Regions from separate parts of the Thalassospira sp. GO-4 genome, predicted to be linked through region 1. Evidence: predicted binding sites of a transcription regulator. Region 1 holds the regulator's gene; the other holds the start of a gene.
The links. The regulator LexA, encoded in region 1, represses DNA repair genes until DNA is damaged. The targets are predictions, from matches to a motif close to ATGTTCTANTTTGGTTC.

Region 1 (15,763 bases):
CCTGTACGCCCCTGAATGCCCGGGGGCGGTGTGTCGGGAAGCTGATAATCCTTGCGCAGCATCGGCTTTGTTTCGGGTGCCGCAAGTGTGTAGTCCGGTGCACGCTGATCGGATGCACGGCCGAACTCGTCGGACGCGCGGTCAAGCTCAAGCATGCTGCCAACGGCAATAATGGCCGACAGCGTTCCCGCAACAAAGGCCCCCCCCAGCATCAGGCGGCCAATGCCACCCGATTTCTTTTTCGGTGCAGCTTTTTTGCGGTTGGATTTTTTGGGTGCCGCCTTTTTTCGTTTGGCGGTCGTTGCCCGGCGTGCCACGCGGTGGTCTCCAGTATCGTTTTCTGGGTCGCTCGTAGGCTCTGCGAAGATGACCTCGCAGTTCCTTCCCATATGGTGATTATAGACCGATCATGTCGGATATTGTCGGGATGTTTTAAATCGGTGCTGGTTAGCACCGGGTTAAGAGATCCTTTATGCGCGGGCGACAACAACCGGCTGTAGGAAAAAACCCTTACCCTGCTTCCGCTTGACGTAGCGGCAAGGGCGTTTATTCTCTGCCGACCTTCATGTGCACAGGCGCCTTTTCCGATGTATCTCCTCATCGATAATTACGACAGCTTCACATTCAATTTGTGGCATTATCTGCGCGAACTCGGCCCCGAGGTCGAAGTGCGCCGCAATGATGAGATTTCCGTTAAAGATGCTCTTGCTCTCAAGCCCGAAGGCATTGTGATTTCACCTGGCCCCTGTGATCCGGAACGTGCAGGTATCTGCCTTGATCTGATCAGGGAAGCAGCCGGAAAGGTCAAACTTCTGGGCGTGTGCCTTGGCCATCAATCCATCGGGCAGGCTTTTGGCGGCAAGGTTGTTCGCACCCCCGAATGCATGCATGGCAAAACCGATGCCATGACCCATTCAGGTGCCAGCGTCTTTGCCGGTCTTCCAAGCCCGTTTGAAGCAACGCGTTATCATTCTTTGGTGATTGAACGCGAAACTTTGCCTGACAGTCTTGAAATCACGGCCGAAAGCGCGGATGGTCTGATCATGGGCGTTCGGCACAAAACCCATCAGATACATGGCGTTCAGTTCCATCCCGAAAGCATCGCATCGGAACATGGCCACGCATTGTTAAAGAATTTTATCGACTTTACCGGCGCCTGAAACCGCACCGGACCGCAAACCGAGGAACCCCGAATGTCGACTGATAATGATCTGAAGCCAATTCTGGCCAAAGTCGCAGATGGTGAAAAGCTGACCGAAAGCATGGCCGAACAGGCCTTTAACGTGCTGATGTCGGGTCAGGCAACCCCGTCGCAGATGGGGGCTTTCCTGATGGGGTTGCGCATTCGGGGCGAAACCGTTGACGAAATTACCGGGGCAGCACGTGTCATGCGTGAAAAGGCCACCGGCATCATTGCCCCGGAAAATGCGGTTGATACCTGTGGCACAGGTGGTGATGGCAGCGGCACCTTCAATATTTCAACCGGTGCGGCGATTGTTGCCGCCGCCGCAGGTGCGACCGTTGCCAAACACGGCAACCGCGCGGCATCGTCGAAATCGGGTTCGGCTGATGTTTTGATGGCGCTTGGTGTCAATCTTGATGCCGATATGAAATTGCTGGAAAAGGCCCTTGGCGAGATTGGTCTGTGCTTCATGATGGCGACCCGTCACCATTCGGCGATGCGTCACGTGATGCCGACCCGCGTTGAAATGGGCACACGCACGATCTTTAACCTGCTGGGTCCGCTTGCCAACCCGGCAAAGACCAAACGCCAGGTTCTTGGCGTCTTTGCCAAGGAATGGGTCGAACCGGTTGCCCATGTGCTCAATCGCCTTGGATCGGTTCATGCATGGGTGGTTCATGGCCACAGCGGTCTTGATGAAATCTCGACCACGGGCCCGACCTTTGTCGCCGAAGTCAAAGACGGCAATGTTAGGACCTTTGAAATTTCCCCGGGCGATTTCGGGTTTGAGACAGCAACGCTTGATGACCTTAGGGGCGGCGATGCGGATGTGAATGCCAAGGCCATTCTTGACCTTCTGGCAGCGAAAAAAGATGCCTATCGCGATATCGTTCTGATGAATGCCGGGGCGGCACTTGTAGTGACCGGCGTTGCCAGCGATCTTGCCGATGGCATCAAAAAGGCATCCGAAGCAATTGATAGCGGCAAGGCCGCAGAAACGCTTCAGGGTCTTGTCACCATTACCAACGAAGGAAACGCAGCGTGAGCGACGTTCTTAAGAAAATCTGCGACGACAAACGCGAACACGTTGCCGCCTGCAAGACCCGCAAAAGCCTTGCCACGCTTGAAGCCGAAGCCAAAGCACAATCGGCACCGCGCGGCTTTATCAAGGCCCTTGAAACCAGTGTTGCCGATGGCCGTTATGGCCTGATTGCCGAAATCAAGAAAGCATCCCCGTCCAAGGGACTGATCCGCGCCGATTTCAATCCGCCGGAACTGGCAAAGGCCTATGAGGCTGGCGGGGCAAGCTGCCTTTCGGTTCTGACCGATATGCCCTATTTCCAGGGGGATGACAGCTATCTTGTGACGGCGCGCGCTGCTGTTGACCTTCCGGCATTGCGCAAGGATTTCATGGTTGATCCCTACCAGATCACCGAAGCACGCGCCTTGGGGGCTGATTGCATTCTTTTGATTATGGCAGCCCTTGAAGACGGACTGGCTGCCGAACTTGAAGATGCGGCACACAGCCTTGGCATGGATGTTCTGATCGAAGTTCACAACGCGCCGGAACTTGAACGTGCCCTGAAACTGAAATCGCGTCTGGTCGGGGTCAATAACCGTAACCTCAAGACCATGGAAATTTCGCTGACCACGACCGAAGAACTGGCTGGCATGGTCGATAGCGACCGTCTTCTGGTCGCCGAAAGCGGATTGTTCACGCCCGAAGACCTTTCACGCATGGCCAAGGTTGGTGCGCAATGCTTCCTGATTGGGGAAAGCCTGATGCGTCAGGACGACGTCACTGCGGCAACCCGCAACCTTCTTGGCCTTGCGGCGTAATAATCAGAGCTTGCTACGGCTGGCTATCCTATTAGTCAGCCGGGGCGTTAATGGGATCTATGTGCGTGAAGACCCAGTAACGCAGATTGAGCGGCAGCATCTCTTGTCCGCTCTGGTGAACCCGCGCCCCAAGCATGTCGTTACCTTCCAGTTCATCAAACCGTGAAAAGACAAAACAAAAATTCGGCGTGAAACAAAGCTTATCCCGATCATGATAGGCTTCTCCGGTAAAAGTTCCCCAAGTCGCTTCACCGGACCAAGAAATGGCACCTCGCCCTCGAATCAAGGTTTGACCGCCTGTATCTAGCGACGCCCGGAATTGCAAGGCGGTTGCCGGATTAACAAACGTGAATGATTTGCCGGTAAGAGTGGCTTCGACCTCTTGGCGACTTAGCTTTGCGTAACCAGGGGGCAAATATGACGGATCTTGGTATTCTCTTTCCAGAATAGTTGTTCCAACTTCACGAAGATGATCAACTTCATTTTCGGCAAGGAGCCTCTCTGGCATATGCTGGATACCGCAGGCCTGAAGAAGTACAAAAGTTCCGCTAAAAAGAAATTTAGTGTATCTATTCATATGAGTAGACATTTCATGCAACCAGTAAATTTGCGTGTATTTTTGAGTTATCATGCAATTATAAATAAAACAAGGAACCACCGTGGCAGACCAACTTTCCCATATTGATGCCGGTGGCAACGCCGTGATGGTGGATATTTCGGACAAGACCGATACCACCCGCGTTGCCATTGCCAAGGCGCGGGTATTGATGTCTGCGCAAACGGCAAAGCTGATTGCTGATCGTGGCCACAAAAAGGGTGATGTTCTTGGCATCGCGCAGCTTGCCGGGATCATGGGGGCCAAAAAGACACCCGACCTCATTCCGCTTTGCCATCCCCTGCCCCTGACATCGGTGACGGTTGATCTTGAACTGGCCGATGATGTTGACGGGGTTGATATCACCGCGACCTGCAAGACCACCGGCAAGACCGGTGTCGAGATGGAGGCGTTGACAGCGGCCTCTGTCGCAGCCTTGACCGTATTTGACATGTGCAAGGCCGTCGACAAGGCCATGCAGATTACCGATATCCGCGTCACCCGCAAGGAAGGCGGGAAATCGGGGACTTTCATCGCAGATTAGGGTGTTTGCGGGCGGGCGGCTACCATTCAAAACCCGCAATTATTGCCTGAATCACGGCCAATCCGTTGTTTTTGGCCCGATGCGCTTGACCCGACAAAAGAACTAAAGTAGAACATTTGTGTATCCTTTTTGTTCTTGCTACAGGTTCGGGAAATATCATGCTGACGCGCAAGCAATATGAGTTGCTGGTCTATATTGACAATTACCTTCGCGATCACGGTATCTCGCCCTCTTTCGATGAAATGAAAGAGGCCCTGAACCTTAAATCCAAATCGGGGATCCATCGTCTGATTACCGGGCTTGAGGAACGCGGTTTTATCCGCCGTCTTGCGCATCGCGCCCGTGCGCTGGAAGTCATCCGGCTTCCGGAAAACAGCGACGATGACACCCCCGAAACCCCGAACAACGTCACATCCATTGCCAGTGCGCGCAAAGCCCCCCATCGTCCGGCAACCGTGCCCACGGCCTTTGCCGAAACCGGCGAAGCCATTTCGCTTCCACTTTATGGTCGCATTGCTGCGGGTACCCCGATCGAGGCATTGCGTGATCAAAGCACCATGGTTCAGGTGCCCGCTGCCCTTTTGGGATCAGGCGATCACTATGCACTTGAAGTATCGGGTGATTCCATGGTCGAGGCCGGCATCCTTGATGGTGATACCGTCCTGATCCAGCGGTGCGAGCAGGCCCATGACGGCACGATTGTCGTTGCCCTTGTCGATGACAGCGAAGCGACCCTTAAGCGCCTTAAACGCGGGCGCGGTGAGGTTCTTCTGGAACCGGCGAATGCCCGGTATGAGACGCGCGCCCTGTCACCGGATCGCGTCCGTATTCAGGGTCGTCTGGTCGGGTTGCTGCGCCAGTATTAAGCCACCGACAACTACACACACAAAATCGCCCGCTGTGATCTTCGCACGGGCGATTTTGTGTATTCGGGATCAGTGCATCCGACCCGGTCCAGGTACGACCACTGATTACCGTTGCGATGGAGCAGCTTTGCCGCCAATCACGATCCACGGCCAGTGACCGGATATTGCCCGCACGGTTTCAAATGACGACCTTCCCTGATCAAGCTTCGCCGTATCAAGGGCCACACCGCCCTGCCACCACAAAACGTCATCATCAATCATCACCCGCGCCCCGTCCTGGCGACAGTTTCGGATTGGCAAATCGTTTTTTAGCGTAATCACAAGATCGGCATTGCGACAGGCATAGAACGGATTGGCCAGACTGGTTGCGACAATGGTCCTAGTCTCCTTATCACCAGTGCCAGTGACCACAAGACACGGATCGTTTTTACAATGCCTTATTCTTGCGGCTTCATCTTCCGGACGGATGCCAAAACGGCTCATCCACAGGGATTTTTGGAAATCACCAAGCCCGTCGGCCAAATGCAGGATTTCCTGTTCCCTGTCATAAACGGCCCAGCTTTCCTGATCACCCGATACAAGAACATCCGGTGTTTGGTGGGTCACCTGCGCAATGATGGCGATGATCAAAAGCGGCCCGGACACCACAAGGGCAATCTGATCGCGCCAGATCACGGCCCACGCAATTGCCAGCAACAAACAGGCGGTTGCCACATCACCGAGCCCGGCCACATACCACAAACCCCATTCCTGGGCGGCGACAAGGGATGCTGTTTTGATCAGAACAGTCAATCCGGGCGCCATCAGTGCAAGCACACCGCCCGCCAACCCGAATGGCATCAATGCCAGCGTCAGGACAATTAACGGCATCACCCAAAATGCCATTATCGGAATGGCAACCAGATTGGCAACAATGCCAAGCACCGATATCCGCCCGAAATGAAATCCGATAATCGGTGCTGTCACAACCGTCACAATGACACTGGTGATCAAAAGCCCCGCCATATAGACCACAAGACGTTCATGCCACGGACGTCCGCCATGGCGGTCAAGCCATCGACGCCCGGGCCCGTCATAAAAGGCAACAAGTGCCCCGACAGCAGCAAAGGAAAGCTGAAAACTGGCACCAAGCACCGCATCGGGCCTTAACACCAAAACAACCAGTGCGGCCACCCCCACCAACCGTAACGATATGGCACGGCGATCAAGCAACAGAGCAATCCATACGACCAGCAACATCACAAAGGCCCGCTGCGTCGGCACTGTTGCCCCCGACAGTCCGAGATAAATGAACCCCGCCCCGGCGGCCGCAAGTGCCGCCCATTTTTTGACCGGATAGCGCAATGCGATCCCCGGTATCGCAGCCAACCCAAGACGCACCAGAAAGAAAACGGTTCCGCACAGCAACCCCATATGCAATCCGGAAATCGCCAAAAGATGGGCCAGCCCGGATTTCCTCAGATCCTCGGCAATTTCAGCAGTGACATCGCCGCGTTCACCGATGATCAATGCTTTGGCAATCCCGGCCTCGGGCGCGGTTACATATCGATTGATCACGTCGGATGTTTTCTGACGCAGATGTTCAACAATCGATCCTATGCCATTGTTTTCATATGCATCCTTCTCGCTCAACACTTCAAACTGACGGCCGAATGCAAACCCGGTTGCGCCGATCTGGCTGAAATAAAGGTTGCGCGCGAAATCGGGATCACCGGGAACCGACGGCGGGCGCAGTGGAAACAACCGTGCCTTTACGCGCACCTCATCACCGATTGAAAGCGCGCTGTCACCGAGAAAACTAAGCCGGACATTCCAATCATCGGAAAGACCCTGAATATTTGTCGGATCAAGGGTAACGCGCATGCGACTGCCGCGGGGTTCAATACCGATGACAGTTCCGGTGATTTCGGTCGAATAAAGGGTTCTGGTCGGGATGTTTTCCGGTCCCAGTTCCGTATGCAGGGCACTGATCAGACAACCTGCTGTGATACTGGCCATCAGTTGCATCAAAAATGCCAGCCAGGCTTTGCTGCGAACCATCCAGAACGCGCAGACCGAAAGAATCACGGCAACTGAAATCTCTGCAACGGAAATGCGCGCAGGAAGCAAGAAATAAAGGGCACATCCCAACCCAAAGAAGATAACAGAGGACAGAAACCATTTATTTCTTTGGCTTGTAACAACAAATATGACTTGCGAGAAAAACCCCGCAAGCCTTTGTTTTTTAATACTTCTTGTAAAAGTATTACGACGAATGTCCAATAGCCCGCCTTAAGCTTAGTTTCTATCTAACATCGGCTGTGGTGCAACAGCGTGTCATTTGTGCTATAGCCTGCACGCCAAAAGTCCATACGACAAGCGACAACATCCAGATAGCGGATAGATTGAATGACGGTTGTTACCCGTTTTGCCCCGTCTCCGACCGGGTTTTTACACATCGGCGGCGCACGCACCGCCCTTTATAACTGGCTTTATGCCAAGCACACCGGCGGCAAATTCTTGCTGCGTATTGAAGATACCGATCGCGAACGTTCAACGCCCGAGGCCGTCGAAGCCATTTTTGACGGACTCAACTGGCTTGGCCTGACCGCAGACGATGAACCGACCTTCCAGTTCGCCCGTCGCGACCGCCATGCCGAAGTTGCACAACAATTGCTGGATGCCGGCAAGGCATATTATTGCTATTGCACGCCCGAAGAATTGACCGCGATGCGCGAAAAGGCCCGCGCCGAAGGCCGCCCGATGAAATATGACGGCACCTGGCGTGATCGCGATCCGTCAGAAGCCCCGGAAGGTGTAAAACCTGTCGTGCGTCTCAAGGCGCCACAGGATGGCGACGCCGTGATCAATGATCAGGTCCAGGGCGAAGTCCGCGTCGCCAATGAACAGCTTGACGATTATGTCATTCTGCGTGGCGACGGCACCCCGACCTATATGCTTTCGGTTGTTGTTGATGACCATGATATGGGCGTTACCAACGTCATTCGCGGTGACGATCACCTGACCAACGCGTTTCGCCAGAAGGCGCTTTATGACGCCATGGGCTGGGATGTTCCGACCTTTGCCCATATTCCGCTTATTCACGGGCCGGATGGTGCGAAACTGTCGAAACGTCACGGTGCGCTGGGTGTTGATTCCTATCGTGACGAGATGGGTTTCCTGCCGGAAGCCGTGAACAACTATCTCCTGCGTCTGGGCTGGGGCCATGGAGATGATGAAGTCATTTCCCAGGAACAGGCCATCGAATGGTTCGACATCAAGGATGTTGGCAAGGGTGCGGCACGTTTCGACTTTGCGAAGCTGACAAACCTTAACGGCATTTACATGCGTCAGGCCGACGATAAACGGCTTGTAGACGAGATTTCCCAACGGGTTGCGACCATTATTGGAACCGATGCAATTGATGCAGCGCAAAAAGAAATCTTGATCAATGGCATGTCAGGCCTTAAAGAAAGGGCCAAGACACTTATCGAGCTCGCCGAATCTTCGGCCTTCTATGTTACTGACGGCGTATTGTCCGTTAACGAGAAAGCTCAGTCCCTGATCGATAGCGCACCTGAAGGTCTGTTTGCAGAATTGGCCAACAGTCTTGAAGCGCTTGAAAGCTGGACCGAAGAGAACGTTGACGCATGTGTTCGTGCAACTGCCGAGAAACTTGATCTTAAACTCGGAAAAGTTGCGCAGCCCTTGCGGGCGGTGCTTACCGGTTCCAATTCTTCACCAGGCATCTTCGAAGTAATGATCGTGCTTGGCAAAGAGCAAACGCTGAAACGCATTCGACATTTCGATGCATAACAACAGCGAATTATAAAAAACTAATAGTCTGTTTGCGCTTAATGCGCCGCAGCATTATGCTGCACCCAACTTGAAACCGTGTTCGTTCAAACAGGGAAGGAAAAATAAGTCATGGCTCAGAATTCCAAGACTTCCCACACCGTAACACTGACCGACAATGCCACTGGCAAGTCGTTCGAGATGCCGGTGATTGAGGGTAGCGTAGGCCCGTCTGTTATCGACATTCGCAAGCTGTACGCTGAAACTGGATATTTTACCTATGATCCGGGCTTCACTTCGACCGGCTCCTGCCAGTCCGAGCTGACCTATATTGACGGCGACGTAGGGATCCTGCGCCACCGTGGTTATGCGATTGACGATCTTGCAGAAAACTCCGACTTCCTGGAAGTCTGCCATCTGTTGCTGTACGGGGAACTCCCGAACGCCACCCAGAAGGCACAGTTCGAAAACGACATCACCATGCACACCATGGTGCATGAGCAGATGCGCAATTTCTATAACGGCTTCCGCCGTGACGCGCATCCGATGGCCATCATGTGCGGTGTCGTTGGCGCAATGTCTGCTTTCTATCATGACAGCACCGACATCAATGATCCGCAGCAGCGTCTGATCTCGGCTTATCGCCTGATTGCGAAAATGCCGACCATCGCAGCGATGGCATACAAGTATTCGATCGGTCAGCCGTTCCGTTATCCGAACAACAAGCTGGGCTTTGCTGAAAACTTCCTTCAGATGATGTTTGGCAACCCGTGCGAAGAATACGAAGTCAATCCGGTTCTGGCCAAGGCAATGGATCGTATCCTGATCCTGCATGCTGACCACGAACAGAATGCTTCGACTTCGACCGTGCGCCTTGCCGGTTCTTCGGGTGCGAACCCGTTCGCTTGTATTGCTGCTGGTATCGCGTCCCTGTGGGGCCCGGCACACGGCGGTGCGAACGAAGCGGTTCTGGTTATGCTTAACGAAATCGGCGATGTGAAAAACATTCCGGAATTCGTTGCAAAAGCAAAAGACAAGAACGATCCGTTCCGTCTGATGGGCTTTGGTCACCGCGTTTACAAAAACTACGATCCGCGCGCCAAAGTCATGCAGGAAACCTGCCACGAAGTTCTCAAGGAACTCAACATCAGCGATCCGCTGCTTGACGTTGCTCAGGAACTCGAACGCATTGCACGTGAAGACGAGTACTTCATCGAGAAGAAACTCTATCCGAACGTCGACTTCTATTCGGGCATCATCTTCAAGGCGATGGGTATCCCGGTCAGCATGTTCACCGTGCTGTTCGCGGTTGCACGTACCGTCGGCTGGATCGCCCAGTGGAAAGAAATGATCGAAGATCCGTCGCAGAAAATCGGTCGTCCGCGTCAGCTGTTCACCGGCGTCGCAGAACGTCCGTTCGTTCCGGTCGACAAACGTTAAGTCGTACCGACGACGATCTGAACAAGATCAAAAAAAGGCCCGGAGAAATCCGGGCCTTTTTGCATTTCAATTCCGGTGAACAGGTATTGGCTGTTCACCGGATAAACTGTGTTACCAGCTGCCGGTATTTTCCATGCTTACCCATGGTTCGGCCGGCTCAAGGTTGCCGCCCTTCTGAAGGAATTCGATCGAAATTCCGTCAGGCGAACGCACAAACGCCATGCGGCCGTCACGCGGCGGACGGTTAATGGTAACACCGGCATCCATCAGTTTCTGACAGGTTGCATAGATGTCGTCGACCTCATAGGCGAGATGGCCGAAATTGCGCCCACCGGTATAGCTTTCCGGATCCCAGTTATAGGTCAGTTCAAGTTCCGGGGCCTTGGTTGCCTTGGCACTTTCGATATCAGCCGGCGGAGCCAGATAGATCAGGGTGAAACGCCCCTGCTCGCTCTCGATACGGCGGGTCTCTTTCATGCCAAGCAGATCGCAATAGAATTTCAGCGATTCATCGACATTTTCGACACGCACCATCGTGTGCAAATAACGCATAGCAATGTCTCCGTCATGGATTGATCAATGACCTGAAACTAAATGCATTTCACGACCGATGCCAGTCGTTAGCCATTATTTTTTAGCGATAATTGCCAGAATTTGTTCGGCTGCTTTTTCGCTGGGCGCGCGATCCCCGAAACCAAGCATCTGGCATGCCTCGTCAAATCCGGCCTTTTGCTCTTCATATGCCGGGGTCGCATTCAGCAAATCTTCAAGCGCAGGCAAAATCGCCTTTGCCCGGCATTTGTCCTGAAGAAACTCGGGGATCAATTTCCGCCCCAAGACAAGATTGACAATGGTGACTGTGTCAATCTTGATCAAACGTTTGGCGATCCAGCCCGTAATCGCATTGACCTGATAGGCAATGACATGCGGCACACCGGCAATCGCCAGTTCCAGCGATACCGTACCCGATGCGGCAAGGGCACAATTGGCCGCCGCAAACGCATCATGCCGTTCCTGATCGGTCGTAACGACAATCGGCGATAACGGCCAGTCTTGCATTTCGTCGGTTACCGTTTGCGCCACCTTGCTGACCGTCGGCACGACAATACGGGTATCGGGATATTTTGCAGCAATGGCGTCGATGACCTCGCGGAAAATCGGCAACAGACGCTTTACCTCGGAATTGCGGCTGCCGGGCAATACCGCCAAAAGCCGTTTATCCGCGTCCAGATCGTGTTTGGCCCGAAACCGTTCAGCATTGCCGTCATGACGCTCTTCGACCGCTGAGTGGCCGATAAAGGTGGTTGGAAGGCCTTCTTTTTCAAAGTATGGCGGTTCAAACGGCAATAGCGCGAGAAGATGGTCCAGAAATCCGGCAATCTTCTTTGCCCGTCCCTCACGCCAGGCCCACACCGATGGTGCGACATAATGGATCAGGGGAATGCCTTTGCCTTTCAGTTTTTTACCAACGCGAAAACTGAAATCCGGGGCATCTATGGTTACGACGGCGTCGGGCCTTTGTGTTTTGGCAAATTCCGCCGTTTGCGAGATCCGTTTGAGCAGATGCGGAATATGGGGCACGACTTCGGTCAGTCCCATGACGGACATCTCATTCATCGGAAACAGGCTTTTCAGGCCCTCGCTTTCCATTCTCGGGCCACCGACACCGATGAAACGGGCTTCCGGTTCCTGACGTTTAATTGCCGCCATCAGACGCCCGCCCAGCTGATCACCGGATGCCTCGCCCGCAACAAGCATGATTTTAGGCCCGGTTGCCGGGGCATCATCAGTCATTTTCGGGATCCCCGTCATGGTCAGGACGGATGCCAATGACAAACATCCCGAGCCTGTCCGCACGTTCAATCACAGCCGACCGGTCAATGATCATTGTCCCACCAGCCAGAAGCGCAATACCACACAGGCCTGCCTTGTGGGCTTCTTCCACCGTCGTCAGACCGATGGCCGGAAGATCAAGACGTTTGTCCTGCTGGGGCTTTGATGATTTGACCAGAACTCCGCCAACGCCGTCACGACGATAATTGGCTGATCGACGCACCATTTCATCCGTGCCCTCGATCGCTTCGAGTGCCAGAACAAGCCCCTGTTGAACGACACATCCCTGCCCGACATCCGCCTGACCAAGGATCCGGGCAACCCGCAAGCCATGTCTGGCGTCACTTAATGCCTGATCATCGGGTTTGATGGTGCCAAGAACGCCTTCTGAAACAGCAAGATCTGTCAGAATTTCGTGCGCACCAACCAGTCGAAAGCCTTCGCGTTCAAGCTCCTGACCGACCAGACGCAGCAATCCGTCATCGCCCAGTGCCTTCATGCCGACTTTCATCAAAAGCTTGGCCGCGCGCCAATCAGGCCGAATGGCCGTAAAACTTGGGCGGGCGACCTTGCCGGCAAGGACGACATCCTGACAAGCATTGTCACGCATGGCGTCCAGAATCTTGGCAGCAGCCCCCAGCCTTGCCGTTATTCCGGGATATTGGTCGAGTTCGGGGTCATCGGCGTGGCGGTCAAGTTTCACAACGAAAACAGCCCGCCCGGCCGTCTGCGCAGCAGAAGCCAAGCGGGCCGGAAGCGCCCCGCCCCCAGCAATAATCCCCAGTTTCGGTAGCGGATTATCCTGCGGAGCTGTCATATTTCGGCGTACACACGGAACGCATGCTTTCCGCTTTGAGGAAGTTGATGATTTCCATCACCGGACCGACACCCTCGAAGTCTTTGGCAACTTCTTCTACGCGCTCGGCCAGTGTTCCTTCCTGGGCAAACAGCAAACGGTATGCCTTGCGCAGGGAATGGATGGTTTCACGATCAAATCCGCGCCGTTTCAGGCCGACAATGTTCAGGCCCGACAGATATGCACGGTTGCCGATCACCGACCCATAAGGGATCACATCGCTTTCGACACCGGTCATGCCACCGATCATGGCGTGTTTGCCAATGCGCACAAACTGATGCACGGCCGACAATCCGCCAACAATCGCGAAATCTTCAACCACAACATGCCCGGCCAAAGTGCCGTTATTGACCAGAATGCAATGATTTCCAACGTGACAATCATGCCCGACATGGGCCCCGGTCATCAGCAGGCAGTCATCGCCGATGGTGGTCTCCATCCCGCCACCTTCAGTACCGGGATTGAGGGTCGCACCTTCGCGAATTTTAGTGCGTTTTCCGACGATAAGGCGGCTTTGCTCGCCCTTGAACTTCAAGTCCTGCGGCGCATGACCGACCGAAGCAAACGGATAGACTTCGCATTCCTCGCCAAGGGTCGTGTGCCCGGCCATCGCAACATGGCTGTGCAATTTGACACGGTCACCCAAGACAACATTCGGACCAATAACGCAATACGGCCCGATTTCGACATCCTGACCAATCTGCGCGCCATCTTCGACAACGGCGGTTGGATGCACTTTTGACATTATCAGTTATCCCGGATCATCGCGGCGATGGTGGCCTCGGCAACGACCTGACCGTCAACCTTGACCTGGCTTTCGAACTTCCAGACCGGTCCGCGGCTTTGCTTTTTGGTGACATGAATATGCATGACATCACCCGGTGTAACCGGCTTGCGGAAACGGGCGTTATCGATGCTCATGAAATAGACAAGTTTGCCTTCGGCATCCGCACCCAGGGTCTGAACAACCAAGATGGCCGCAGTTTGCGCCATGCTTTCAACGATCAGAACACCCGGCATGATCGGCTGCTGCGGGAAATGACCGGTAAATTGCGGCTCGTTCATCGTTACGTTCTTGATGCCGGTTGCGGATTCACCCTCGGCAATATCGACAACCTTGTCGATCAACAGGAACGGATAACGGTGCGGAATCATTTCCAGAATGCGCTGAATATCAACACTTACCAATTCGGTCATGTGTGTAGCCCTTATTTCTTTTTTCGTATCAGACGGGACAAGGCCACCGTCTGTTTATGATATTCCATGACCGGAACAGCAGGACTTCCGCCAACTGTTTCCCCCGGCCCGATATTTTTCATGACACCCGATTGGGCAGCAACCTTGGCGCCATCGCCAATTTCAAGATGGCCGGTGATCCCGGCCTGCCCGGCAAGAACCACAAAATTGCCAAGCTTGGTCGATCCCGAAATGCCGACCTGGGATACGATAACACATCCCATACCCATTTCGACGTTATGGCCGATTTGCACCAGATTGTCGATACGGCAACCATTGCCGATAACGGTATCCGGGCCTGCACCACGATCAATCGTGGAATTCGACCCGACCTCGACATCATTGCCAATTACAACGCGGCCCAGCTGTGGCACTTTTACGTGCCCTTGCGGGCCCATAGCAAAGCCAAACCCATCCTGACCGATACGCGCACCAGGATAAATCAGGCAAAGATTGCCAATCAGGCTGTGACTGATTGATGCATTTGCCCCGATCCGGCATCCCGCACCAATAACCACACCCTTGCCGATTACCGCATTGGCTTCGATGATGGTTCCATCACCGATTTCGCAATTCGCACCGATAACGGCCCCGGCATCGACCTGCACGCCTTTTCCAAGCTTGGCAGACGGGTCAACAACCGCGAATTCGGAAATGGAACCATTTCCGGTCTCGAACGGGTAAAACGCCGTCGCAGCCTTGGCATAGGCACGATATGGATCGTTGGTCGTAAACAGGACCATGTCCTTTGGTGCACGGTCGGCAAACTCGGGCCGGACAAAGCACGCGCCGGCTTTGCTATTGATAAACGCATCAATGTATTTGCGGTTATCAAAGAAGCTCAGGATCGTGCTGTCGGCATTTTGCAGCGGCGAAACATCATCAAACACGCGGTCGCGATCAGGAGCATTTACAACATCTGCTCCCGTCAGCTCGGCAATTTGCGCGACGCTGAATGGTCCTTTGCGGCTAAAAAAACGGGAATCAGCCATCAGGAGCCTTCCTTGAACTCAACCTTGATCGTCGGCACTTTTTTATTGATCCGGTCAAACACTTCCTTGCTGGCATTCATTGCATTGGCAAAGATAATCACCTGAGCCTGATGCAGGACGAGCGTTGCGCGGCGCTCTTCAGCCAGACCGGCAATAACCTCGTTCAATGCTTTCTGGAAAGTTGCCTGACTTTCGGCAAGCGCCTGATCAAGTACACGGCTGCGTCCCTGGGCAAACTTCTGGAATGCTGCGACCTTTTGCTGGAACTGCTTTTGCTTTTCCTGATAGACGTCAGCAGCAAGCAAAGTGCGCTGTTGCGCCAGTTGCTTTTCCTCTTCGCGCAGCGCCTGCTGACGCGTTTCGATATCCTGCTGATAGGTTACCTGACGCTCGCGAATTTGCTTTTTCACGTCCTGCATGGCCGATGCTTCACGCATGATGCCCGCATAATCGACAATCATGACCGATGCGACGGTTTCCGGATTTGGCGTTTCTTGCGCCTGGGCCTGCGGAACCATTGCGGCACCAAAAACGAGTGCGGACGCAACGAGAATTTTCTGGAACGACTTTTTCATCATTAGAATCTGGTTCCGAAGTTAAGTCGG
Region 2 (15,763 bases), 190 kb from region 1:
TTGCCCCGATTACGATGATCCAGACCTTCTATACACTTGCTGAAAGTGTTGCGCTGGCGCGCGGCTGTAATCCGGATGCCCCGCCGCATCTTTCGAAAGTGACGGAGACGCACTAATGACCAGTTTTGCCATTGCCAATGCCCGTATTTTCGACGGGACAGAATTTCTCGACGGAATGGCGGTTGTTATACGCGATGGCAAAATTGATGCCATTTGCCCGGATAACGCCCTGCCCGACGGGATTGATGTTGTCGATGGCAAGGGACAGGTTCTTGCCCCCGGACTAATTGATGTTCAGGTCAATGGTGGTGGCGGTGTTCTTTTGAATGATCACCCGGATGTCGCTGGTATTCGCGCCATCATGGCAGCCCATCGCAAATTTGGCACCACGGCGATGCTACCGACCCTGATCACGGATTATCGTGACAAGATGGAAGCAGCCATTGCGGCGGTTGAGGACGCGATTAACGCAAACGTCCCAGGCATCGTCGGTATTCATCTTGAAGGGCCGTATCTGAACAAAGAACGCAAGGGTGTGCATTCAGCCAACATCATCCGCCCGATGGAAGATGACGCAATCGATCTTCTAAGCCGTCTTCCAAATGGCCGGATACTGGTAACAATGGCACCGGAAAAGGCCACCAGCGGGACGATCAAAAAGCTTTCTGACAAAGGTATTCTTGTCTGTGCCGGGCACACGGCAGGTACCTATGACGACATTCAAAAGGCGATCAGCGAAGGTTTGCGCGGCTTTACGCATCTGTTCAATGCCATGAGCCCCCTTACCCACCGTGAACCCGGTGTTGCCGGGGCTGCGATGGCCGATGATGCAACATGGTGTGGCCTGATTGTTGACGGTTATCACGTTCATCCGGCCGCGGTGAAGATTGCTGTAAACGCAAAGGCAACCGGCAAGATCATGCTGGTCACTGATGCCATGCCGACTGTCGGGGCTGCGGACAAGCGATTCAATCTTGGCGGGGAAGAAATCATTGCCACGGATGGCCGTTGCGCCCTTGCGGATGGGACACTGGCGGGCTCCGACCTTGATATGATTGGTGCGGTTCGAAATTGCGTGGAAATGGTCGGGATTGAGCTTGGCGAAGCCCTTCGCATGGGGTCTCTTTACCCGGCTGCGTTCTTGAAACTGGATCATAAAATGGGGCGTATCGCCCCGGGTTATCAGGCGGACATGATCCTGTTTGATGGCGAATACAACGTGACCAGAAGCTGGATCAATGGCGCCGAATAACCGGCACAATCAATAATTTATCAGGTATTTCAGGAGGCACAAAATGAAGCCGGTTCGCATTCTTGTCATTGGGCTTGGCAATATGGGCATGTCCCATGCTAAGGCCTATCACGCCCTTGACGGGTACGAGATTGTCGGCATCTGTGCCCGGTCGCCCATTCCTGCTGATAAATTGCCGGACGGTTTTGCAAACTATCCTCAGTTTACCGACTTTCACACTGCCCTTGCCGAAACGAACCCGGATGCAGTTTCGATAAATACCTATACCGAGACCCATGCGGACTTTGCGATTGCAGCCTTTGAAGCTGGTGCGCATGTCTTTATTGAAAAGCCGCTTGCAGCCACTGTGGAAGATGCCGAACAGGTTGTGGCAAGCGCACGCAAACATGACCGCAAGCTCGTGATTGGCTATATCCTGCGCCATCATCCATCCTGGGAAAAGTTTGTTGAAATTGCCAAGACCCTTGGCAAGCCGCTTGTGATGCGCATGAACCTTAACCAGCAAAGCAGTGGCGCATTCTGGGAAACCCACAAACGTCTTCTGAACAGCGTATCGCCCATTGTCGATTGCGGTGTTCATTATCTTGATATCATGTGTCTGATGACCGGGGCCAAACCGGTGTCGGTCAATGCAATCGGTGTTCGCCTGTCTGAGGATGTCGCGCCCGACATGTATAATTACGGGCAGTTGCAAGTTCGCTTTGATGACGGCTCGGTTGGCTGGTACGAAGCCGGCTGGGGCCCGATGATCAGCGAAACCGCTTTCTTTGTGAAAGATGTTATTGGCCCGAAAGGCAGCGTATCAATCACCGATGTCGAAGAAAAAGGTGCTGGATCGGCGGACATCGACACGCATACCAAGACAAATGCATTGCGCCTGCATCATGCGGAAACAGACAGTGCCGGTGAATTTACCCGCACAGACGAGATTATCCGCACCGATGACGAACCTGATCATGATGGTCTTTGCCTGCGCGAACAGCAATTTTTCCTAAAGTCTATAACAGAAAATCTTGACCTGACGCAGCATATGGAAGATGCATTGGGCTCTCTACGGATTGCCCTTGCCGCGGATCAGTCGGTTCGCACGGGGGCACCTGTTTTACTCTGACCCCCAGGAGGAGTACCCACATGCCTTCCGTTAAACCCGGTGTTGTTACCGGTGCTGCCTATCGTGACCTTGTCGCTGCCTGCAAGCAGGACGGTTACGCCCTTCCCGCTGTGAATATTACATCGTCAAGCACGATGAACGCAGCCCTTGAAGCCGCTGCGAATGCCGGTTCTGACATCATCATTCAGCTTTCGAATGGTGGCGCACAGTTCTTTGCTGGCAAGGGCATCAAGGACGCCGATGCGGCCCGTGTCGTGGGCGCAGTTTCGGCTGCCCGTCATGCGCAGCTTCTTGCTGAATATTATGGTGTTGCTGTTGTCATGCATACCGACCACGCGAACCGCAAGTTCGTTCCGTGGGTCGATGAAATGCTGAAATGGAGCGAAAAGGCCTATGCCGAAACCGGCAAGGCGCTTTACAGCTCCCACATGCTTGATCTGTCCGAAGAATCGCTTGAAGACAACCTGTCGACTTGCGAAACCTTCCTCAAACGCATGTCCGCCATCGAAATGAGCCTGGAAATCGAACTGGGTGTAACCGGTGGCGAAGAAGACGGCATCGGTCACGAACTTGATACTTCAAGTGACGAGATCGACCCGCGTCTTTACACCCGTCCGGAAGAAGTCGAAGAAGCCTATCGTCGCCTTTCGCCGCTTGGCCATTTCTCGGTCGCAGCTGCATTTGGCAACGTCCACGGCGTCTACAAGCCGGGCAACGTCAAACTGCGTCCGGAAATCCTTCTGGAAAGCCAGAAGTTTGTCGCCGAGAAGCATGGTCTTGATGACCGCCCGCTGGACTTCGTGTTCCATGGCGGTTCGGGTTCGGAAAAAGAAAAAATCGAAGAAGCCGTCGGCTATGGCGTCTTCAAGATGAATATCGACACCGATACCCAGTTTGCCTATGCCCGTCCGGTCGGTGAGTATGTTGAAGCAAATGCACGTGCTTTCAAATACCAGGTCGATCCGGAAACGGACAAACCCTACAAGAAAAACTACGACCCGCGTGTCTGGATCCGCGAAGCTGAACTGTCGATGGCAGCGCGCCTCGAAGAAGCCTTCAAGGATCTTGGTGCCACCGGTCGTTCCGTGACCAAAGGCTAAGCCATCTTTTGCTTTGTCTGACCCGTTGGGTCACAGGATTTATGAAACCCGCCGGACTTGTTCGGCGGGTTTTTTCATGCATTTTGGGGTGCGGTGATTGTGTAATGTCAGTCTCCTGACAAATACTGACAGGAACTGTCAGGGGTGCGCTTGCGTATAGTGTTTGCGTCCTCTATACACTTTCCGAACAATTCAGGAACAAAAGGCCCGACATGCTGACGAAAATTTCGGTTCGCGGTGCGAAAGAACACAATCTTCAGAACATTGATGTTGAATTGCCCCGCGATTCACTGGTGGTCATTACCGGCCTGTCGGGATCGGGTAAAAGTTCGCTTGCCTTCGATACGATCTATGCCGAAGGCCAGCGTCGCTATGTCGAAAGCCTGTCTGCATATGCCCGTCAGTTCCTTGAACTGATGCAAAAGCCGGATGTCGAATATATCGATGGTCTGTCGCCGGCCATTTCCATCGAACAAAAAACCACGTCGCGTAACCCGCGTTCGACCGTGGGGACCGTGACCGAGATTTATGACTATATGCGATTGCTTTGGGCGCGTATCGGCATCCCCTATTCGCCAGCGACCGGCCTTCCGATTGTCAGTCAGACCGTGTCGCAGATGGTCGACCGTGTGATGGAAATGGAAGAAGGAACACGGTTGTATCTTTTGGCGCCGATCGTCCGTGGTCGTAAGGGTGAATACAAAAAAGAACTGCGTGATTTGCGCTCGCGCGGGTTCCAGCGCGTCAAAATTGACGGCGAAATGTATGACATCGATGATGCGCCGGAACTGAACAAAAAGCTGAAGCACGACATTTCTGTTGTTGTCGATCGGTTGATCGTGAAAGACGGCATCGCAACCCGCCTGGCCGACAGTTTTGAAACCGCTCTTGAATTGACTGACGGCATTGTTCTTACCGAAGATGCAAAAAACGGCGAAACAACCGTATTCTCGGCGAAGTTCGCCTGCCCGGTTTCCGGCTTCACGATCGAGGAAATCGAACCGCGCCTGTTTTCATTCAACAACCCGTTTGGCGCCTGTCCGGCCTGTGACGGTTTGGGAACCCAGATGGAGTTTGATCCGATGCTGGTTGTTCCTGATGAAAGCAAGACGCTTGAAGATGGGGCCGTCGCACCATGGGCCAGCACCACGTCGAAATATTACCTGCAGACCCTGAAATCAGTCGCAAAACATTTCGGTTTTAAAACCAATGTTGCCTGGGAAAAATTGCCCAAAACGGCGCAGGACATCATCCTGCATGGGTCGGGTGACGAAGAAATCACTGTCACCTATGACGATGGATCGCGCAGTTACAAGGTTTCGCGCCCGTTCGAAGGTGTCATTCCGAACATGGCGCGACGCTGGCGCGAGACAGACAGTCAGTGGGCCCGCGATGAACTGGCCAAATATCAGATGGTGTCACATTGCCCAACCTGTGCGGGCAAGCGTCTGAAGCCTGAAGCATTGGCTGTTAAAGTCGATGGTTGCGACATCTCGCAGGTGACGGATCTCTCAATTGCCAAAGCCGGTGACTGGTTCATTGCCCTTGAAGGCAAGCTGAACGAAAAGGAAACCGAAATCGCGCGCCGTATTCTGCGCGAAATTAATGACCGCTTGCGCTTCCTGCGCGATGTCGGGCTTGATTATCTTTCCATGTCACGCACATCAGGCACCCTTTCGGGTGGTGAAAGCCAACGTATCCGTCTGGCGTCGCAAATCGGCTCGGGTTTGACCGGTGTTCTGTATGTGCTGGATGAACCGTCCATTGGTCTGCATCAGCGCGACAATGACCGCCTGCTCGATACTCTTAAGCGGTTGCGTGATCTCGGGAATACGGTTCTGGTCGTTGAACATGATGAAGACGCCATTCGTGCGGCGGATTATGTGATTGATATGGGCCCGGGTGCCGGCATTCATGGCGGACGCATCGTTGCCCAGGGCACCCCGGAAGAAATCCAGCAAAACCCCGAAAGCCTGACCGGCAAGTATCTGGTTGGTGTTGAACAGATTGCCGTTCCAAAGGAACGTCGCAAAGGCAACGGCAAGTCCATCACGATCAAGGGGGCCAAAGCCAACAACCTTCAGGGCATTGATGTCGACTTCCCGCTGGGCAAGTTCATCTGTGTTACCGGTGTGTCAGGTGGCGGGAAATCCAGTCTTGTGATCGAAACGCTATATAAGGCGCTGGCAAAACGGATGCATAGTGCCCGCCATCATCCCGGGGCACATGATGCAATTACCGGGATCGAGCTGATCGACAAGATCATTGATATCGACCAAAGCCCGATCGGGCGAACCCCGCGTTCGAACCCGGTGACCTATACCGGTGCCTTTACCCCGATCCGTGACTGGTTTGCCCAACTGCCAGAAGCCAAGACCCGTGGTTACAAGCCCGGACGTTTTTCATTCAACGTCAAAGGTGGTCGTTGCGAAGCCTGTCAGGGTGACGGTGTCATCAAAATCGAAATGCACTTCCTGCCCGATGTTTATGTCACATGCGATCAGTGCAAGGGCAAAAGATACAACCGCGAAACATTGGAAATATCGTTTAAAGGCAAATCGATATCTGATGTTCTTGACATGACGGTGGAAGAAGGCGCGGACTTCTTCAAGGCCGTTCCATCGATCCGTGACAAGATGGAAACCCTTAAACAGGTTGGTCTTTCCTATATCCATCTGGGTCAACAGGCCACAACCCTTTCGGGCGGTGAAGCACAGCGCGTGAAGCTTGCCAAGGAACTGTCAAAACGGGCGACCGGGCGAACAATCTATATTCTGGATGAACCGACCACCGGTCTTCATTTTCATGATATCCGCAAATTGCTTGAGGTCCTTCATACCCTTGTTGACCAGGGCAACACCGTGGTTGTGATCGAACATAACCTTGATGTCATCAAGACTGCCGACTGGATCATTGATATCGGCCCCGAAGGGGGCGACGGTGGTGGCCAACTGGTCGGCACCGGCACGCCCGAAGCCATCATGGCCAATGAACGAAGCTATACCGGGCGCTATCTTAAACGGCATTTGGGGCTTGAATAACCAAAGGGCTGCTTTCACCAGCCGCCGTTACAAAAGCCGCCACGATACAAAGAGAGGCGCGAACATTTTCTATGATGTTCGTGCCTCTTTTTCTTTGCGTGCCTGTGTGAGCAGGCATCCTTGTCCTAACTGTTGCTTGCCACCCGGTTTTCGACCCGCCGGACAAGTGCAGTGCTTAGTCGTTCACTAAACCCGGAAAGAAAGGCAAAAACCAGCACGATTGACAGTTGCCGTCCGGCCGGTGACGAACTGCTGATCTGGTCGAGATCGTCAAGATTATGCAGATCGTCAAGCGGAATGGGCAACATCCCTGCCCGCAGCGCGAAAAGCACAATCAGGGCGAAACAAAATCCCATGCATGGACGGAACAGAAAATTGAAAAAGACCGATGATGGCTCCATCTCGGCCCATGGTGTCTGTTTGCCAAGTCGCATCATCATGCTGGTCAGAGCCCCGATCGCGCCAAAGCTGCCCACAAAGAACAAAAGATCATAGCTGAACCCGAAAAGCTTGCCGTTTCCGGTACTGATGATGGTGTCAATCTGAACAAACAGCAGCACGGCAAAAATCAATACGATCGGCGACAGGGCAAGTGCCAGTGCGGCAATACGCAGACTTTTGTTGAATGCCTTTCGTATGGTTGTTTGCGGTGATGACGGTTTCGGGTGTTCTTTGGCCTCGTCTTGCAGGTCATGCAAATAGCCATGAACGAACCCGTCACGGCCCTGGTTAAGCGCAAGAAGCATCAAAATGGCGTCTGACTGCTTGCGCTCCCGGCCGGGATCATCAAGGGTTTCGTCTTCATTGCGCCACCAACGCAAAAACGCCCGTGTAACAAGGGATGCGCGCCATCCCTGACGTGTTGCAACCACATATTCGATCATGCTTTCGATGTCGGTGGCAGTGAAATTGCCGTCATTAAAACCGCCGAATGGAAAACCGACCCTGCGTTCACTGTTATCGGGCTTTTCATTGTCCTGCGCGTCGCATCTGTCCTTACCATCAATGATGACGGGGCGCCGCCGCGGCACCAGACCGATAACCGGGCAATGTGTGGGTTCGTATCCATATGGGTGATGCGGGTAGCTCATGTCGGCCCCAGTTTCACATATGTTTGACAGAACGGGTCTGGCATTTATGACGGGGAAGATGTGGTTTTGTGAATTAATCATGCCTGCATGCACAAAGCCAACGGGCACTATGGCGCAAATCACTTGAAATCTTCCCCCATGCACCGCTATGTGTGTGCCACGCATTCAAACACATTCTTCGCGAGGAGTTCGCACACGTGAATACGGTGAAACCTGTTCATATCATTGGCGCCGGTCTGGCGGGCAGTGAAGCCGCCTGGCAACTGGCCGAGGCCGGTGTGCCGGTGGTTCTGCATGAAATGCGCCCGGTTCGCCCGACAGACGCGCACCATACCGACAAATGCGCCGAACTCGTTTGTTCAAACTCGTTCCGGTCCGATGACAAGGAATATAATGCCGTCGGCCTGATCCATGACGAAATGCGCCGTGCGGGTTCGATCATCATGCGGTGTGCCGATCAGCACAAAGTCCCCGCTGGCGGTGCCCTTGCCGTTGATCGCGAAGGTTTTTCGCAGGCGGTCACCGATGCGCTAGAAAACCATCCGTTGATCACAATGGAGCGCGGCGAGATTGATGGTCTTCCCCCCGAGGAATGGGAACAGACCATCATTGCCACAGGTCCTTTGACGTCAGGTGCGCTGGCCGACGCCATCCGCAAGGTTACCGGCGAAGAAAGCCTGGCCTTCTTTGATGCGATTGCACCGATTGTCTATAAGGAAAGCATCGATTTCGACAAGGCCTGGTTCCAGTCGCGATATGACAAGGGCGACGGCAAGGATTACATCAACTGCCCGATGGATGCGGACGAATATAACCGCTTTATCGACGCCCTGATCGAAGGCGAGAAAACCGAATTCAAGGAATGGGAAAAAGACACGCCCTATTTCGACGGCTGTCTTCCGATTGAAGTCATGGCCGAACGCGGTCGTGAAACCTTGCGCCATGGGCCAATGAAGCCGGTAGGACTGACCAACCCGCACAACCCGACTGTAAAGCCACGCGCGATTGTTCAGCTTCGCCAGGACAATGCCCTTGGTACGCTTTACAATATGGTCGGTTTCCAGACCAAACTGAAATACGGTGCGCAGATCGACGTTTTCCGCACCATTCCGGGGCTGGAAAATGCCGAGTTTGCCCGCCTGGGCGGCATTCATCGCAATACGTTCCTGAATTCGCCACGTTTGCTTGATGCGACACTGCGTCTTAAAGCCCGTCCTGATCTGCGATTTGCCGGTCAGATTACCGGTTGCGAAGGCTATGTTGAAAGTGCTGCGGTCGGCTTGATGGTTGGTCGGTTCACGGCTGCGGAAAAAGCAGGTGTTGCCATCCCCACCCCGCCGCTGGCGACCGCGATGGGCGCCCTTTTGAACCACATTACCGGTGGCGCTGATGAAAGCACCTTCCAGCCGATGAATGTCAATTTTGGTCTGTTCCCTGATCTGGAGCTGACCAAACGGGTCAAGGGCCGCGACCGCAAAAAGCTTTATACAGATCGCGCCATTCCGTTGTTTGATGAATGGCTAAGTGCGATCAATGCCGCCTGATATGACAAAAGCCGCATCTTTGGATACGGCTTTTTCATTGGCACCAGTGCAATTCGCGACTAGTAGCTTTTTTTCTGACGGGTCAGTTTTCCGGTAACATCGCGAATTTGCTCGCCATCGCGGAACCGCCGGAAAATCAGATCCATATTGCCGTCTTCGTCGAGTTTCCGTTCATAGACCTGCATCTCGTAGCCGCCCTCGTCCGTGATATAAAGGGCATGAATGGTCAAGGTCTTGTCAACGATACGGGCCCAAAAGAACGGCTCGCCCTTTAACGGGTCATTGGGAATGCGTTTCCCGAACAATCCCGAACGCATGGCACTGCCATAAATGTCGGGACGTTCGGTCGAATAAAACTCGATGCTTAGTGATACATTCTTTTCGCGGCCATCGGCCTTGTGGATGACAGTCGCCCAATCAACGTTGAAACCGCGTTCTGTCTTGGCGATTGTAACGTCAAGATCACGTGCCTGCAGCTCACCTTCGGCATGTTCAATGGTCACCCCGTGATAGACCCCGACAAACGGATCAATGCTGGCGGCCTGGCCAATTGATGGCAACAATCCCATCAGGCAAATCACCCCGGCCAGCATCAGCCGGGTCAGCCAGTCACGTCCGGGTCTGGAATGCGGATATGCCATATGAGCCCTCATTCTGGGTGGCTACTGAACGTTACGCCGCGAAATCAACGCGTTAATCACGCTAGCACGGACAGAACAAACCTGTCTTATCCTTTATCGTTAATGTAGATGATATTTTTGCAATATCCAGTCTATCCGATGAAACCTAATATCGTTTCAACAGACCATTCACCATCAGACGGACACTGGCCGGGCGCGCCAAACCAAATTCGGCCGAGAACGGATCGAATTTCGCCTTGGCAAGTTTGCGCAAATATCCATCGGCCAGCACCATCGGCAGGACTGCGGCATGTGCGCCCTTTGGAACAGCGCGGCGATGTTTGCGTGCTTCTTTGATGCGGCTTTGCGCGAGTTCGGCCAGTTCACGGGTCAGATTGCGAACTTCATCCTTCTTACGAAATTCGAAAATGTCACTTTGTACGACATTGTGGTGTTCCATCCGGTCCTTGGGCAGATAAAGCCGTTTGGCGCGCCCGTGAAACACCATGGCGCGCAGGATCCCGACCAACCCATATGCGTTGCCGGCAAGGCGCACGGCCTGTTGACCCGCTTCATCCGTAACACCCAGTATACGTGCTGCAAGAACCGCCATCTGACCCGATGTTTGATCAATATATCGGTCAAGTTCGGCCTGATCTGCCGGTTGGCGATCCTCTAGATCGAATTCACGTGCGGCCACAACCGTTTCCAGATCGTCGATGGACAAAGCCCCGGTTTGCACCAGATCTGCCAGCGGTTCGACGACCTCATGCTTGCGGACCTTGCCTTCGGCGATTTCCGAAAGCGTATCGCGCCACCATTGCAGGCGGATATGGCCCAGCATGATCTCACTGACCATTTCACGGGTTTTCGAAACTTCCTGATTGAAGGCATAAAGGGTGAATAGGTCTTCGCGCTTTTCCGGTGCCGCAAACAGGGCACACAGAAAACGGTCGCGGTCGTGGCGGCGCGTATAGTCCGCGCAATGTGATAATTTTGGCGTATCAGTCATTCTGTTTATCCGATCTGACGTGCGGGTCGCTGATCGTTTTTGGTGTCGACAAGGTTATCAGGAAGGCTTTCGACATAAAGCGATTGGGATGGGAAGGCAAAGGCAGCGTCTTCTTCCTCAACGATGCGCTTGAATGCGATGATGTGGCGGTTGCGAATTTCACGCCATGTAACCCAGTCGGTGGTCTTCGTAAAGTAATACAGATCAATATTGATCGAGCTTGCACCGAAATCGGACAAATGAACCATCTGCGCAACATCCGTCTGTGCGACGTCGTCGTCATTTTTCAGAAAGTCGCGCAGCTTTTCGACAATCCGTTCCATCTGTTTGGCTGTTGTGCGGTATTCCAGTCCGATGACCATCTTGATGCGACGATGGGTCATGCGTGACCAGTTGATCACGGGTGAGTCCACAATCTGGGCATTCGGCATGGTGACAAGCGCCTTGGCAAAGGTCCGGACCTTGGTCGCCCTGAGCCCCACCTCCTCCACCGTTCCTTCGAAATGGGGCGTTTCAATCCAGTCACCGCGCTTGTAAAGATTGTCTGCAAAGATCGTCAGGCCGCCAAAGATGTTGGCAACCGAATCTTTGGCCGCCAGCGCCACAGCCATCCCGGCAAGGCCAAGCCCGCCCAGAAAGGCCGAAACATCAATTCCCCCCCCTTCAAGGAAGATAACAAAGCCGATCACAACGATCAGCGTTTTGACCCCGCGGATAAAAAATTGCCGCAAGTCGTCACCAAGACCGGCACCAAACCGCCCGATCAGGCTGTTAAGTGACACCGCAACCGGTTCGACAGCCCGAAACAGGGCCCAGAACACGCAAAACATTGCTGCGATATGGATTGCCTCGATCAGGGGTGCATCAATCGCCACCGGCAGGTCCAGAAGCTCCACGGCGAAATATGTGCCCAGCAACATCACCAGCACCTGAAGCGGCAAGGCAAAGGCATCAAGGACATTTGCAATCATGCTGCGTTCGGTTTGATGCGCGATGCGTCTCAAAACGCCAAGTACGCCGCGCACCAGAACGCGCTTGAACACAAGGAATACGAACAGGACCAAGACCGCACCAACAAGCCGTCCGACTTCGCCGCCGCCAAGCAGATCGACCCAACTGTTCATTTGGTCGATGACTTCGGTGTTCAGGCTGTCCAGTTCGTTTGAAATTTCATCCATGGCTTGTAAGCTGTTCTGCTGTTAAGGTTATTTTGTCAGACCGAATGACACGATAACGTGCAAACCAGTTAATTCTGGCCTTGTATAACAATTAAAGTGGCGCAGGCATATGGCATCCTTCACGTCTGGGAAAGTTCACGTTGTTGGCGGCGGCCTTGCCGGGGCGGCATTGGCAACCCGGATGGCAGAAGATGGTGCAGAAGTCGTCCTTTATGACGAAGGCGAGCCGTTTGAAAGCCGTTGGACGCGCGGCATGCAAACCGCTCCTGAAAACCACAAAACTGCCGAGCCCGAGATTTTCTATGACCCCGAAGGACTGGTTGCCGATTATTTTGCCGGCTTCCCGGAAATTCCCAAAAAGCTGATCCGACCAGCCCATTGCGTGATCGGACTTAAACGAGGCCGGCGCAAACCAGCCGTTATTTCACTTGATCACGGTATCGCGCGTGCCCTTGTTGCCCGGCGACTTGGCTTTGTCGCGCGCGCCTATACTGCCCTGGGTTTGTCGCGGCAACGCTTTGCCAGTGAAGAAAGCCGGGTTGATAACGTTCTGTCTTCGGGTGACTTCGATAGTGACGAACAGGCCAACCAGCCCGGCACATACCATCGCGATGCATTGGCGGTGTTGGCAGAAACATTGTTTTCGATCCCGGCGCACCGGTGTTCACGCGCCCTGTTGGCACGTGTTCTTGTTCCGAAAATATCCGCATTGTTTTCAAAGTCACATGAACCGGTATTTTCGGCCATTGATCCGATCATCCTGAATGACATTGCCCTTCCGACCTTGCGCGAACGATTTGTTGCCGCGGGGGGTACAGTAATGGCCCGCACAAAACTTGGTGACATTGACAGCACTTCGGAGTTCGCAACGGACTTGCTGTTTAATGACGATATTCAGGTGGTTCTTAAACCAGGTGACGCCGTTGTGCTGGCGCTGCATCCACGGCCGCTTTGCGATGCGGTGCCTGATATCGGCATTCCACCGGCCCCAGCCCGCCGCCAGACCGTTGCCTTTGAAATGCGGCGGCCATTTGCCGAGCCAAGTTGCCTTCTGGTCAGTGACGACCTTGTCCGGGCAATCTACTGTCATCGCCGCCACGTGCAGGTCAGCCTCAATAGCAGCTTTCACATGCCGACCGACGGCACCACTGATCAGATTGTTGCCCGGGTCTGGCAAAGATGTCTTTGGTTATGCAATCAATATCTCAATGTCGATCTGAAAGCACGGTCTCGGAATGCTGACGGGATCGATCACCCGAAATTCAGCTTCATCGATGCCGAGGCCCCCTTCCCGGAATTCACCCCGGGCCATGCGGCTTTACGTGATCGTTTGCGATTGCCGTGGAAGAACCTGTTTCTGTGCGGGGAATCGTTCCCGATCGGCTATGCACCGGGCCCTGCTGCAATTTTTGCCAGCGTAAAGCAGGTCCGCCATCAGTTGCAGCACTATCTGCGCGGCTAGCCTTATCAAACCGCAATCAAGGCTGCGGCGACGCGGCGTGCTTCGGCGACAAGAACGTTGTAGGTCCGGCATGCCGCACCGGTATCCATCGGTTCGATCACAATGCCATGTTCCTTCAATGCGTGGCGCCACGCCAATGGCACGGGCATCAGTCGACTGCCCATACCAAGCAGCAGAATTTCGATCTCGTCTGCTTTTTCGATCACGCGGGCGAATGAGTCGACCGTGATATCGTCCATGGATTTGACGTTCCAGGAATAGATCGATTCCGGAAACAGCAGGACAGATCCATTGACGGTTTCTTCGCCAAAGCGGAACAGACCGTCACCGTAACTCGACACCAGATTGCGACCTTCGGCAACAAGTGGGCTGACTTCAAGTGACATGGCAATCCTCATATGGTCTGGTGCGCAGTTTTCCACCCGGTTCAGGCAGAAAGCCAAAAGAAAAAGGCCGGGGCGTTTTCGCACATCCCCGGCCTTCTTGCAAATTCTAGATCATCCGATCAGCGATCAGGCTTTTGCTTCCTGACCTTCTTCGGCTTCCGGAATTTTCCGTTTGAGACGCAACACAATCAGTAGTGGCGATGCCACACAAATCGATGAATAGGTCCCGATCACGATGCCAAAGATCAGCGCCATGGTGAAACCGCGGATCGCCTCACCGCCAAAGGCAAACAACGCAATCAGCGCCAACAAGGTCGTGAACGACGTCATGGTCGTACGCGACAGTGTCGAGTTGATCGAAAGATCAAGCAGATCCGGGATTTCCATTTTGCGGAACTTGCGCAGATATTCACGGATGCGGTCAAACACAACGACCGTATCGTTGATCGAATAACCTGCAACCGTCAAAACCGCCGCCAGCGTTGCCAGATCAAACTGCACACCGGTGATCACAAAGAAGCCAACCGTGATCACGACGTCATGCAAAAGCGCAACAACGGACGCCACAGCAAACTGCCATTCAAACCGGAACCAGATATAGATCATGATCAGCAGAAGCGAGATCACAACCGAATAGAATCCGGCTTCCTTGAGTTCGTCACCGACTTTCGGGCCGACGAGCTCGCTTCGACGGATGGTTACATTTTCGCCAAGGGCTTCTGTAACTTTCGCCAATGCGGCCATCTGGGCCTTTTCGTCACCATCCTGACGCTGGAGCTGGATCAACACATCGTCAGCCGCCCCAAATTCCTGGATCGAGACATCGCCAAGACCAAGACTGCCCAACTTGTCGCGCAAACCGCTAATGTCTGCCGGACCTTCGGTCTTGATCTCAACCAGGATACCCCCGCGGAAATCAATCCCGAAATTAAGGCCTTTGGTCGCAAACAGTGCCGCAGATGCAAGAACCAGCGCTATCGATACGATGTAAAAGATTTTCCGGAATTTGAGGAACGGGATGTTCACGTCATCCGGGATAAGATGCAAAGGTTTCATATCTTCCCTGTTCCCTTCCTCAAAGTACCAGTTCCGTCGGGCGGCTGCGCTTGACCCAGACGGAAATCATCAAACGGGTCAGCCAGATCGCCGAGAACATCGACGTGATGATCCCGATGGCCAGCGTCACGGCAAAGCCCTTGATCGGGCCAGAGCCGAAGCTGAACAGCACCAGGGCCGCAATCAGCGTCGTGATGTTCGCATCAAGAATGGTCGACATGGCACTGCGATAACCGGCATCAATCGAATTGATGATCGTTCGGCCGTTACGACGTTCTTCGCGAATGCGTTCAAAGATCAGAACGTTGGCATCAACCGCCATACCGACCGTCAGAACGATACCTGCAATCCCCGGCAGCGTCAGTGTTGCCTGCAAGACAGACATCACCGCCAAAACAAGGATCAGGTTCATCATCAGGGCGATGTCGGCATAGATGCCAAAACGTCCATAGCTGATCACCATGAAGGCAATAACAAACACCAGACCAAGAACAGCCGCGATTTCGCCAGCTTCAACTGAATCCTGACCAAGGCCTGGACCGACAGAACGTTCTTCAAGGATCTGCATTGGGGCCGGCAATGCACCAGCGCGCAGCAGCAATGAAAGATCGTTGGCTTCCTGCACGCTGAATTGTCCGGTGATGATGCCGTTGCCGCCCAGGATCGGTTCATTGATCCGCGGCGCGGAAATCACTTCACCATCGAGAACAATTGCCAGGCCACGCCCGGCATTCTTGCTGGTGACATCGCCGAAACGGGCGCCACCGGCCGCATCAAAGCGGAACGATACAACAGGACGACCGTCACTGAAGGTCGGCTGGGAATCAACAAGATTATCCCCGGATACGACAATACGACGATCAATCAGATATTCGCGGATGCCAGCAGCCTTGTCCGACGCATCAGCAGC

Region 2: the regulator LexA is predicted to act here: its motif matches at 3,649-3,665, upstream of uvrA (excinuclease ABC subunit UvrA).

Annotation. Positions count from the first base shown of each region.
Region 1 covers NZ_CP097807.1:991,783-1,007,545, forward strand. The annotation lists gene M9H61_RS04770 (divergent polysaccharide deacetylase family protein) at 1-317, opposite strand, end outside; gene M9H61_RS04775 (aminodeoxychorismate/anthranilate synthase component II) at 588-1,160, shown strand; gene trpD (anthranilate phosphoribosyltransferase) at 1,194-2,228, shown strand; gene trpC (indole-3-glycerol phosphate synthase TrpC) at 2,225-3,022, shown strand; gene M9H61_RS04790 (hypothetical protein) at 3,054-3,611, opposite strand; gene moaC (cyclic pyranopterin monophosphate synthase MoaC) at 3,682-4,161, shown strand; gene lexA (transcriptional repressor LexA) at 4,320-5,027, shown strand; gene M9H61_RS04805 (ComEC/Rec2 family competence protein) at 5,133-7,289, opposite strand; gene gltX (glutamate--tRNA ligase) at 7,416-8,822, shown strand; gene M9H61_RS04815 (citrate synthase) at 8,934-10,241, shown strand; gene M9H61_RS04820 (VOC family protein) at 10,353-10,793, opposite strand; gene lpxB (lipid-A-disaccharide synthase) at 10,869-12,035, opposite strand; gene M9H61_RS04830 (LpxI family protein) at 12,028-12,891, opposite strand; gene lpxA (acyl-ACP--UDP-N-acetylglucosamine O-acyltransferase) at 12,872-13,675, opposite strand; gene fabZ (3-hydroxyacyl-ACP dehydratase FabZ) at 13,678-14,127, opposite strand; gene lpxD (UDP-3-O-(3-hydroxymyristoyl)glucosamine N-acyltransferase) at 14,139-15,158, opposite strand; gene M9H61_RS04850 (OmpH family outer membrane protein) at 15,158-15,736, opposite strand; gene bamA (outer membrane protein assembly factor BamA) at 15,736-15,763, opposite strand, start outside.
Region 2 covers NZ_CP097807.1:802,218-817,980, reverse strand. The annotation lists gene M9H61_RS03925 (SIS domain-containing protein) at 1-116, shown strand, start outside; gene nagA (N-acetylglucosamine-6-phosphate deacetylase) at 116-1,252, shown strand; gene M9H61_RS03915 (Gfo/Idh/MocA family protein) at 1,296-2,363, shown strand; gene fbaA (class II fructose-bisphosphate aldolase) at 2,384-3,463, shown strand; gene uvrA (excinuclease ABC subunit UvrA) at 3,676-6,504, shown strand; gene M9H61_RS03900 (hypothetical protein) at 6,630-7,595, opposite strand; gene trmFO (methylenetetrahydrofolate--tRNA-(uracil(54)-C(5))-methyltransferase (FADH(2)-oxidizing) TrmFO) at 7,793-9,139, shown strand; gene M9H61_RS03890 (hypothetical protein) at 9,199-9,780, opposite strand; gene M9H61_RS03885 (phytoene/squalene synthase family protein) at 9,926-10,771, opposite strand; gene M9H61_RS03880 (mechanosensitive ion channel family protein) at 10,777-11,949, opposite strand; gene M9H61_RS03875 (NAD(P)-binding protein) at 12,059-13,411, shown strand; gene M9H61_RS03870 (Mth938-like domain-containing protein) at 13,417-13,797, opposite strand; gene secF (protein translocase subunit SecF) at 13,924-14,853, opposite strand; gene secD (protein translocase subunit SecD) at 14,873-15,763, opposite strand, start outside.